3 regions of the Rhizobium changzhiense genome follow, and region 2 is predicted to be linked to each of the others. Evidence: riboswitches for the same ligand, from Rfam matches in the RefSeq annotation. Region 2 holds a riboswitch; each other region holds the start of a gene.
What was found. A riboswitch is a leader RNA that binds a small molecule or an ion and turns the genes downstream of it on or off. The one in region 2 is predicted to bind FMN.
Positions count from the first base shown of each region.

Region 1 (3,204 bases), on a different contig from region 2:
GCTCGGCCAGGACTATCGCGGCGATCCGTCCTCGGCCCTGCTCGAAGTCCTCGATCCGGCCCAGAACATGACCTTCATGGACCACTATCTGGAAGTCGAATACGACCTGTCGGATGTGATGTTCATCACGACGGCAAATACGCTGAACATTCCAGCGCCTCTGATGGACCGCATGGAGATCATCCGTATCGCCGGCTACACCGAGGATGAAAAGCGCGAAATCGCCAAGCGGCACCTGCTGCCGAAGGCCATCAAGGAACATGCGTTGCAGCCGGAAGAATTCTCGGTCAGCGACGACGCCCTGATGGCGATCAGCCAGCAGTACACCCGCGAAGCCGGCGTCCGCAACTTCGAACGCGAATTGATGAAACTCGCCCGCAAGGCGGTCACCGAGATCATCAAGGGCAAGACGAAGGCCGTTCACGTGACGGCCGCCAACATCTCCGACTATCTGGGCGTCCCGCGCTTCCGCCATGGCGAAGCCGAGGGCGAGGATCAGGTCGGCGTTGTGACCGGTCTTGCCTGGACGGAAGTCGGTGGCGAGCTGCTGACCATCGAAGGTGTGATGATGCCGGGCAAGGGCCGCATGACGGTCACCGGTAATCTGAAGGAAGTCATGAAGGAATCGATCTCGGCAGCGGCCTCCTATGTCCGCTCGCGCGCCGTCGATTTCGGTATCGAGCCGCCGCGCTTCGACAAGAGCGATATCCACGTGCACGTGCCGGAAGGTGCGACGCCGAAGGATGGCCCTTCGGCCGGCGTTGCCATGGCAACCGCGATCGTCTCGATCATGACCGGTATCCCGGTGGACAGGCATGTGGCCATGACCGGTGAAATCACCCTTCGCGGTCGTGTGCTGCCGATCGGCGGTCTCAAGGAAAAGCTGCTCGCAGCGCTTCGCGGCGGCATCAAGAAGGTGCTGATTCCGGAGGAAAACGCCAAGGACCTGGCGGAGATTCCTGACAACGTGAAGAACAATATGGAGATCATCCCGGTATCCCGCATGGGCGAGGTGATCAAGCACGCACTGATCCGGCGGCCGGAGCCGATCGAATGGGACGGTACGGTGGAAACGCCGGTCATCACATCGGTCGAAGGCCTCGACGAGACAGGCGCAACCATAGCGCATTGAGTGGCCTTTGCCACATTTATGCCCAATTGGCGCAAAACACGGAAAAAGGCTGGCGGAAACGTCAGCCTTTTTTGTGAAAACGTCATGTAGACGCTTGCTTTTCCTTGATTTGCAGGGCTTTTGGGTTTTCGGCGGGCCTGATGAAACCTATTCTGCGCCTAGCTTACTTTTGAGTCGTTTCATACCATTTAGAAAGGGGTGGAAACATGAACAAGAATGAACTCGTGTCCGCAGTAGCCGAAAAGGCAGGACTGACGAAGTCTGACGCGGCTTCCGCTGTTGACGCGGTTTTTGACGTTGTCCAGGCTGAACTCAAGAACAAGGGCGACATCCGCCTCGCGGGTTTCGGCAGCTTCACCGTTTCTCATCGTGCCGCAACGAAGGGCCGTAACCCGTCGACGGGCGCTGAAGTCGACATTCCGGCTCGCAACGTGCCGAAATTCACGCCCGGCAAGGGCCTGAAGGACGCCGTCAACGGCTGATCTGAGATTATCCACCAGCCGGAAACGAGACCGGTTGTGCAGGATTTGGGAGGGGTTCGGCTTTGCCGGACCCCTTTTGCGTTTGGCAGGTATTGCCGCAGCGCGGGCTTTGATCTACGACATTTCTGTTCTCAGGGCGGGGCGAAACTCCCCACCGGCGGTAAGGGTTTCGGCCTGAGCCCGCGAGCGCCTCCTTCCGCGCCCATGCGGAGGAAGGGTCAGCAGATCCGGTGCAATTCCGGAGCCGACGGTTAAAGTCCGGATGGAAGAGAATGAGTGTCGGCCATGCGAAGGGCAGGGGTTGCCCTGTGTCGCTTGGTCGGGGTTCATACGTCCTGATTTATGTTGGTCCCTGTTCTGGATGAAAGACATGAATCAGACTTCCCTTGCAGTCTCGCCGTCCCGTGCCGTTGTCGGTGCACTCTGGATGGTCCTTGCCGGCATTGCTTTTTCGCTTCTCAACGTCGTCACCCAATGGCTGACGATGAAGCTTGCCTTCCCCTCGGCCTCGGCAGCCTTCTGGCAATATGGTTTCGCCTTCCTGTTTTCTCTGCCGTTCCTGAAGAGGCTCGGCCTTGCGGCGATGCGGACGCGCTATCCCTGGCGTCACCTCGCGCGCGTCGTGCTTGCCGCGCTTGGCGTCGAGGCTTGGGTCGCCGGCCTTGCCACAGTGCCGATCTGGCAGGCGATCGCACTGGTGATGACCTCGCCCTTCTTCATCATTCTGGGCGCCCGGCTTTTCCTCGGTGAGCGCGTCGGCCCGGCCCGCTGGGCTGCGACGGCGGCGGGCTTCACCGGGGCGATGATCATCCTGCAGCCATGGTCGGACGGCTTTGGTTGGGCGGCTCTCTTGCCTGTGCTTTCGGCGCTGCTGTGGGGCGCCTCGTCGCTGATCACCAAGAGCCTGACAGGGATCGAACGGCCGGAGACGATCACCGTCTGGCTGCTCGTTCTGCTGACGCCGATAAATGGCGGGCTGGCGCTTGCGGCAGGCTTTGCAGTGCCGACGGGCGCAACCCTTGCCCTGTTCCTGCTGGCGGGGCTGCTGACTGCCGTAGCGCAGTATTTCCTGACGCTTGCCTATGCCGCAGCGGATGCCGCCTACGTCCAGCCGTTTGACGATCTGAAGCTGCCGTTGAACGTGCTGGCCGGTTGGCTGTTCTTCGGTTATGCGCCGGCGGGCTACCTCTGGCTGGGAGCTGCTCTCATCCTGTCTGCTTCGCTGTTCATCATGCGAAACGAGATGCGCCGGGAGCGGAAACTCGCCTGACATGATCTGACGCAAAATGCCGCATCTGTCATGCCTTTGTCATGCCGCTCCCGCAGAAAACTCATGTTTCGAATGTTCGACACATGGGGGATTTCATGACAATTTCATCGCGCAAGGCAGCGCTTGCTGCCGTGCTTCTCGCATCCGTTGCTTTTCCGGCCGCGGCCGAGCCGGTTTTCAACCGCATCGCGTCCTTCCCGGTCGCAGAGAACCTGCCTGTTGACAAGGACAAGCTTTCGGTGAGCTCCGCCGAAATCATCACCGCGACCGACGACGGCAACACGCTGATCTATAGCGACAGCCCGCTCGGCGCGATCGGC
Region 1 is NZ_JABFCQ010000001.1:132,697-135,900, reverse strand. Features, by position in the region: gene lon (endopeptidase La) at 1-1,132, shown strand, start outside; gene hupB (DNA-binding protein HupB) at 1,339-1,614, shown strand; FMN riboswitch at 1,738-1,892, shown strand; gene ribN (riboflavin transporter RibN) at 1,976-2,884, shown strand; gene G9X68_RS00685 (esterase-like activity of phytase family protein) at 2,980-3,204, shown strand, end outside.
Region 1: linked by a shared signal. The riboswitch ahead of ribN (riboflavin transporter RibN) and the one ahead of ribB (3,4-dihydroxy-2-butanone-4-phosphate synthase) in region 2 are both predicted to bind FMN.

Region 2 (3,204 bases):
GTATTGCGTGACCGCGGCATGAAGAGATTCCCTTTACCTGTGCGCTCCTTTTAGTCGCGAAGATGGATGAAGGGAATCGGATGAATGTCACACCAGGCATAAATCGATCATGCAGTGCACAACGGCACTGATGCCAACGCAGGCATCGGGGTGGGAGTCCCAGCAAATCCCCGTTTTATAAGACGAATTCCGCTATTTCCGACGCCGCAATCACGGCGTCGATGGGGAAACGTCGTCGCGCCTGCCGGTTCGCCCATAGGCGTTTTTCTCGTGCTGCGCGGGAAACGGGTGGCTGCATCGTCTGAAGTTTGAGCATCTCAGATATCGCAACAACCCAGGAGAGACCGATATGACACTTCTCAACGATAAGATCGCAATCATCACCGGCGCAAGCTCCGGCATCGGCCGCGCGGCGGCGAAACTCTTTGCCCGGGAAGGCGCCAAGCTCGTGGTTACCGGCCGGCGGCAGGACGCGCTCGATGCCGTCATCGCCGAAATCGAGGCGGAGGGTGGTCAGGCCGTCGCCATATCCGGCGATGTCAGGGACGAGGCTCTGCAGGCAAGGCTCGTCGAGACGGCAGTCTCGCGTTTCGGCCGGCTCGACATCGCCTTCAACAATGCCGGCATCATCGGTGAGATGGGGCCGGTCGCCGGGTTGTCGCTGGAGGGCTGGCGCGAGACGATCGAGACCAATCTCACCGCCGCGTTCCTCGGCGCCAAGCACCAGTCGGCGGCGATGGGAAAAGGCGGCGGATCGCTGATCTTCACCTCGACTTTCGTCGGGCACACCGTCGGCATGCCTGGCATGGCCGCCTATGCGGCGAGCAAGGCGGGTCTGATCGGCTTCGTGCAGGTGCTCGCCACCGAACTCGGAGCGCAAAAGATCCGCGTCAACGCACTGCTTCCCGGCGGCACCGACACGCCCGCCAGCATCACCAACGCGCCTGATGCCACGCCGGAGGTGCTAGCCTTCGTGGAGGGGCTGCATGCGCTGAAACGCATGGCGCAGCCCGAAGAGATCGCCAATGCGGCGCTTTTCCTCGCCTCCGACATGTCGAGCTTCGTCACCGGCACGGCGATGCTGGCGGATGGCGGGGTTTCGATCAGCCGGACATAGGACGGGCAAGGGGAAGGTGTCGTCAGAGTTGCGGCGGGGCTATGCCGCCGCAACAAAGGCACCGATCAGGCGACTTCGCGTATGTCTCTTGCTGCCTGGCGGTCGAGATAGGCGACCAGGTCCTCGATGGTGACGAGCGGGAGGTTGTGGCGTTCGGCAAAGAGCGTGAGTTCGGGCAGGCGGGACATGGTTCCGTCGTCGTTGGCGACTTCGCAGATGACGCCGGCGGGGATCCTTCCGGCCAGGCGGGCGAGGTCGACGGCGGCTTCAGTGTGGCCGGGGCGGCCGAGGACGCCGCGGGGATTGGCGCGCAGCGGAAAGATGTGGCCGGGGCGGGCGAATTCGTCAGGCTTTGCGCGATCGTCGACGAGGGCGCGGACGGTGGCGGCGCGGTCGGCAGCCGAGATGCCCGTCGTCGTGCCCTTGAGATAATCGACCGAGACCGTGAAGGCGGTTTTGTGCGATTCCGTATTGTTGGGCACCATCAGCGGAATATCGAGCGCATCGAGACGCTCGCCTTCCATGGCGATGCAGATGAGACCACGGGCGTGGGTCATCATGAAGGCGATTGTTTCCGGGGTGACGGCATCGGCCGCGACCACGATATCGCCTTCGTTTTCCCGGTTCTGGTCGTCGACGACGACGACCATCTTGCCGCTGGCGATGGCTGATATGGCATCTTCAATTGTTGCGATAGTCATGCTGTCTGGCCTTTCAAGGGTTATGTCAGCGGGCTGACATGGTCTGCAAGGCTCAATCCGTGAGCCAGCCTTCTGCCCTTGGGCGAACAAACGTCAGCCGACTCCGGGATGGAGTGCGACTGCCCGTGTTGTCCTCTTCCATCCGGACTATACCGTCGGCTCCGGCATCTCACCGGATCTGCTGACCTTCCGACAGGAGGTGCCGGAAGCGCTCGCGGGCTCCAGGATTGCTCCTGATACCGCCGGTGGGGAATTGCACCCCGCCCTGAGAACATTTCAAAGATAGGATCAAACACAGGCGGATGGCAAGGTCACTCGACCGGGCGAAAATGCAAAGCTGCCCTAACGCCGATGGACACACTGTTCACACGGAGGCGACGACCGTGTCGCCTTCCGCGCTTCATTGGTGGTTTGATCTTTCCATGCATGTCGTTGTCCCAAAACCGCTGCGCAGTTTTGGGCGACCTGTGTCAGGACATGATCAGCCCGCCGTCGACATTGATCGTCTGGCCGGTGATATAGGCGGCGTCATCGCTGGCGAGGAAGGTGACCAGGCCGGCGACGTCTTCGCCGGAGCCGGCCCGTTTCATCGGGATGCCCTCGACCCATTCCTTCATCAATTCGCCGGGAGCGTAGTTGCCGAGCAGCTTGCCCCAGGCCTGGTCGTTATAGGCCCACATGTCAGTCTCGATGATACCGGGGCAGAAGGCGTTGACGGTGATCTTCTCGGTCGCGACTTCCTTGGCCAGGCTCTGGGTGATGCCGACGACGCCCATTTTCGAGGCGGCATAATGCGGCGTGTAGATGAAGCCGTCGCGCGCCTGGCCGGAGGCGGTGTTGATGATGCGACCTCCGCGCTTGTGCTTGCGCATTCTAAGAATCGCCTCCTGAGCGCAGAGGAAAACGCCCTTTGTGTTGACGGCCATGACCTTGTCCCACTCGTTTTCGGTCAGGTCCTCGACGCGGGCAATGGTGATGACCCCAGCATTCTGGATCGAGACGTCGACCGCGCCGAATTCCCTCTCGGCGGCATCGTAGAGGGCGGTGACGCTCGCCTTGTCGGTGACGTCGCCGATGAAGGAGATCGCCCTGCCGCCTTCGGCACGGATCCCATCGGCAACGCCGTGGACCAGATCCTCATTGGCCGAGACGACAAGATTGGCGCCTTCGCGCGCAAAGCGCCTGGCGATCACCGCGCCGATGCCGCGGCTGCCTCCGGTAATGACGACAGTCTTTTGCTCAAAGCGTTTCATGCTCTTTCCTTCCCGGTATCCGTCGATAAACAGCAAATCTCGGCGCGATCTACCCTGCGATCATTATTGGAGCTCAAGCGGTTGCCCGAGATCTCGGCGAATTCAGGCAGTCTTGAGCACCGATGACGATGCC
Region 2 is NZ_JABFCQ010000002.1:754,989-758,192, reverse strand. Features, by position in the region: gene G9X68_RS13080 (DMT family transporter) at 1-20, opposite strand, end outside; gene G9X68_RS13075 (SDR family oxidoreductase) at 350-1,117, shown strand; gene ribB (3,4-dihydroxy-2-butanone-4-phosphate synthase) at 1,183-1,818, opposite strand; FMN riboswitch at 1,945-2,095, opposite strand; gene G9X68_RS13065 (SDR family oxidoreductase) at 2,289-3,071, opposite strand.

Region 3 (3,204 bases), 410 kb from region 2:
CCTATCCGCCGCGTGGCCCGCATGGGTTCGGCGCCTTCCTGCTTGTCGGCCTGCTGGTCTTCCATGCCGGTGCCGCGCTCTATCACCAGTTTGTCCGCGGCGATCACCTGCTGCGGCGGATGTGGTATGGCGGCTGAGATCCCGCCGCGGTCGATCTCTAATGGCTCGATGTCTGATGTCTGCATTCTTGAAGATCTATCGGGCGACTGCGTTCGGGTCTGACGCAGGAGACGCAGATCGCCAAACCGGCAAGGAGCTGACCAGTGCCACGCCCAATTCGACGATCGACGATCAGCGGGACCGGCTCGACGGTATAGTGACCGCTGTGCACCAAGAAGGCGCGATGAAGCGCCGCGCCGTTGCCGCCGAGACGCCTCTCAAATGATGTCACCGTTTGCGTGATGCCGCCGCCCTTGCCTACAAGGGCAGCTGCTTGCCGGCCTGTTCGCTGACCATGTATTCGGCGTACCAGTCCGGCCAGTTCTCGTCGTGTTTGCCGCCGTTTCGCTTCTCGTGTTCACCGTGCGCGGTCGCCGCACGGCGCATAGCTGACGCGAGATCGGTCGAGGTCGTGAATGTCGTCCCGTCGGCGTCGATGCGTCCTGGCAGGCGCGTGGTGACTTCCTGGAACAGCCAGCCGTTGCCATCGGGATCCTTGAAGGAGGCAAAGGAGCGATAGCTGCGGTGATCGGGATCGCGGCCGGCAATGCGGAGCCGCCCGAACAGGTATGGTTCGTCCTTGCCGGCATAGACGCCGGCCGCGTCATGGAACACTTCGCTGACCTCGACGCCGCGGGCGATGAGATCGCGGCAGGCGGCCTCGATGTCGGAGACGATAAGATAGAGCCCCTGGGCGGAACCCGGGGCGGCGGCCGTGACGTTCTTGCCGAAGATGATCGCGCAGCCGGAGCCCGGCGGCGTAAACTGGATCACCCGAAAATCGGCATCATTGGCGAAGTCGGCGTCGAGCCGCCAACCCAGGCCGTCGTAAAAACGTTTGGCGCGGTCGACGTCGGAAACGGGGATGACGACCACCTCGAGCTTGGTGTCGACGGGCTGTGTTCTCGGGGTTTCAATGGGGGTTTCGCTGCGCATTGCATTGCTCATCTTCAGCTCCTTGGGGTTTTGGATGCGTTAAGAATGGCGATACATGTCACCGCCAGTGGACCACAGCGCGGTGAGGGCGTCGAATCAATTATTCTATCGGTATTGAGTGGTCGACGGCGGGTTGACCCCGCCGTCTTCATCGGCTGTTGTTCTTCTGCTCGTCGAGCCGCTTTCACGCAGCGAGAGCGGCGCGGGTTTTGCCGATCGTCAGAGCCGCCTTTGCTGCTTCACGCCCTTTCTCGACGAAATGTGCGCGGTAGATCTGTTTGTGGTGCTCGGTTTCCTGATACTGATGCGGCGTCAGCGAAACCGACAGCACCGGCACACCGGTATCCATGCCGGCGCGCATCAGCCCATCGACGACGGCCTGGGCGACGAATTCGTGACGGTAGATTCCGCCGTCGACGACGAAGGCGGCGGCAACGACAGCGGCATAGCGTCCGGTTGCCGCAAGATCGCGCGACAGCAGCGGCATCTCGAATGCGCCGGGAACATCGAACACATCGATCTGCTCGGGCGGAATAAGCTGATGGAAGCCATCAAGGGCGCGGTCGACGATGTCGGCGTGCCAGCTGGCTTTGACGAAGGCATAGCGGGTGGGTGTCACGGTAATCTCCTTTGGCGAACAGACACATCACCCAAGGCGATCACGAACGTCCCCGACAGCCGCAAGGGCGGCAGGAACGCACGTTCTCTTTCATCCGGACTATGACCGTCGGCTCAGGCATCTCACCTGATCTGCTGACCCTTCCTGAGAAGGCGCTCGCGGGCTCGCAATCTAATTGCATACCGCCGGTAGGGACTTGCACCCCGCCCTGAGAACGGCGCGAACAATAGGGGGAAGGTGACGGGCTGGCAATAGGTCGAAATGCTTCGCGACCAATGCAGGATCGGGGTCCCGCGGCGATTTCGTGTGTTGGTCGATCGCGACGGGCAAGCCCTCTTGCGGAGGATGGGCTTGCGCCTACATGCTGTGCGTGAGGACAGTCACGTCAGAATAGCACGGCAGGACAGGCTGCGCCGTCTCCACCGGCGACGGGCAGGGCCGTGGAAACCATGGGAGAGAGAGATGCAAGACCCATTCGTCGTCCACCGTGAGGCGCATATCGCGGCGCCGCCGGCCGCGGTGTTCGCGTTGATGACCGACCCGGAAAAGATCCTGCGCTGGATGGGAACGGAGGCGCAGGTCGAGCCGCAGCCAGGCGGGCTCTATCTCGTCAACGTTACCGGCGCCCGCTTTGCGCGCGGCTCGTTTCGAGAGGTGGTGCCGGTTCATCGCCTTGCCTACAGCTTCGGCTGGGACGGCAGCGAGGTGGTGCCGCCGGGGTCGAGCCTGGTCGAGATCGATCTGATCGAACAGGGAGGCGGAACGCTGCTGCAGCTCACCCATAGCGGCCTGCCGAGCGCCGAGCAATGCGCCGGCCATGCGGAGGGCTGGGCACATTATCTCGGACGGCTGACCGAGGTCGCCGCGGGTCGCGATCCGGGTCCCGATCCTTTTTACGGCAGGACATGAACAATTTTTGCGGGCGGCGGGGCGGCTCTGAAGCGCTTGCCGTTGCGACAACAGCGGTCGGCGAGCGTTCGGACCGGCCGTGCGGAAGCGCTTCTTTTTCTCCCGCAAACGTGAACGCGCAGTTCATCTCCAGTTCAATTTGGCGGTCATAAGGTATGGACGGCTGGATTGAAATGGAGTTCTCGATGAAGGCACTTTCTATCGCGGCTGCCTTGCTCGCTGGCAGCCTCTCGTTCGGCACAGCGCAGGCGATGCCGATTGGGACAATCAATGTCCAGAGCAATATCACAAAGGTCGACTACGCCTGCGGTCGCGGCTGGCATCTGACGCGCTGGGGCGAATGCCGGCGAAACTGGCGCCGCCCACCGCCGGTAGCTTTCTACGGTGGTCCGCCTCGCTGGGGCTGGGAGCGGCGTCACCGGGATTGGGATGGCCCGCGCTGGCGCCATGAGAGGCGCTGGGATCGCGACCGCCGTTGGCGGGATGATTACTAACGTCTCGCTTAAAGCGCGTCGCGTCAAACCGGCGTCATGCGACGCGCTTTAAGTCTTTGATTTATGCATGTCGTTGTCCCAAAACCG
Region 3 is NZ_JABFCQ010000002.1:1,160,079-1,163,282, reverse strand. Features, by position in the region: gene G9X68_RS15100 (cytochrome b) at 1-137, shown strand, start outside; gene G9X68_RS15095 (hypothetical protein) at 176-385, shown strand; gene G9X68_RS15090 (VOC family protein) at 418-1,107, opposite strand; gene G9X68_RS15085 (6,7-dimethyl-8-ribityllumazine synthase) at 1,280-1,714, opposite strand; FMN riboswitch at 1,793-1,934, opposite strand; gene G9X68_RS15080 (SRPBCC family protein) at 2,177-2,623, shown strand; gene G9X68_RS15075 (GCG_CRPN prefix-to-repeats domain-containing protein) at 2,809-3,117, shown strand.
Region 3: linked by a shared signal. The riboswitch ahead of G9X68_RS15085 (6,7-dimethyl-8-ribityllumazine synthase) and the one ahead of ribB (3,4-dihydroxy-2-butanone-4-phosphate synthase) in region 2 are both predicted to bind FMN.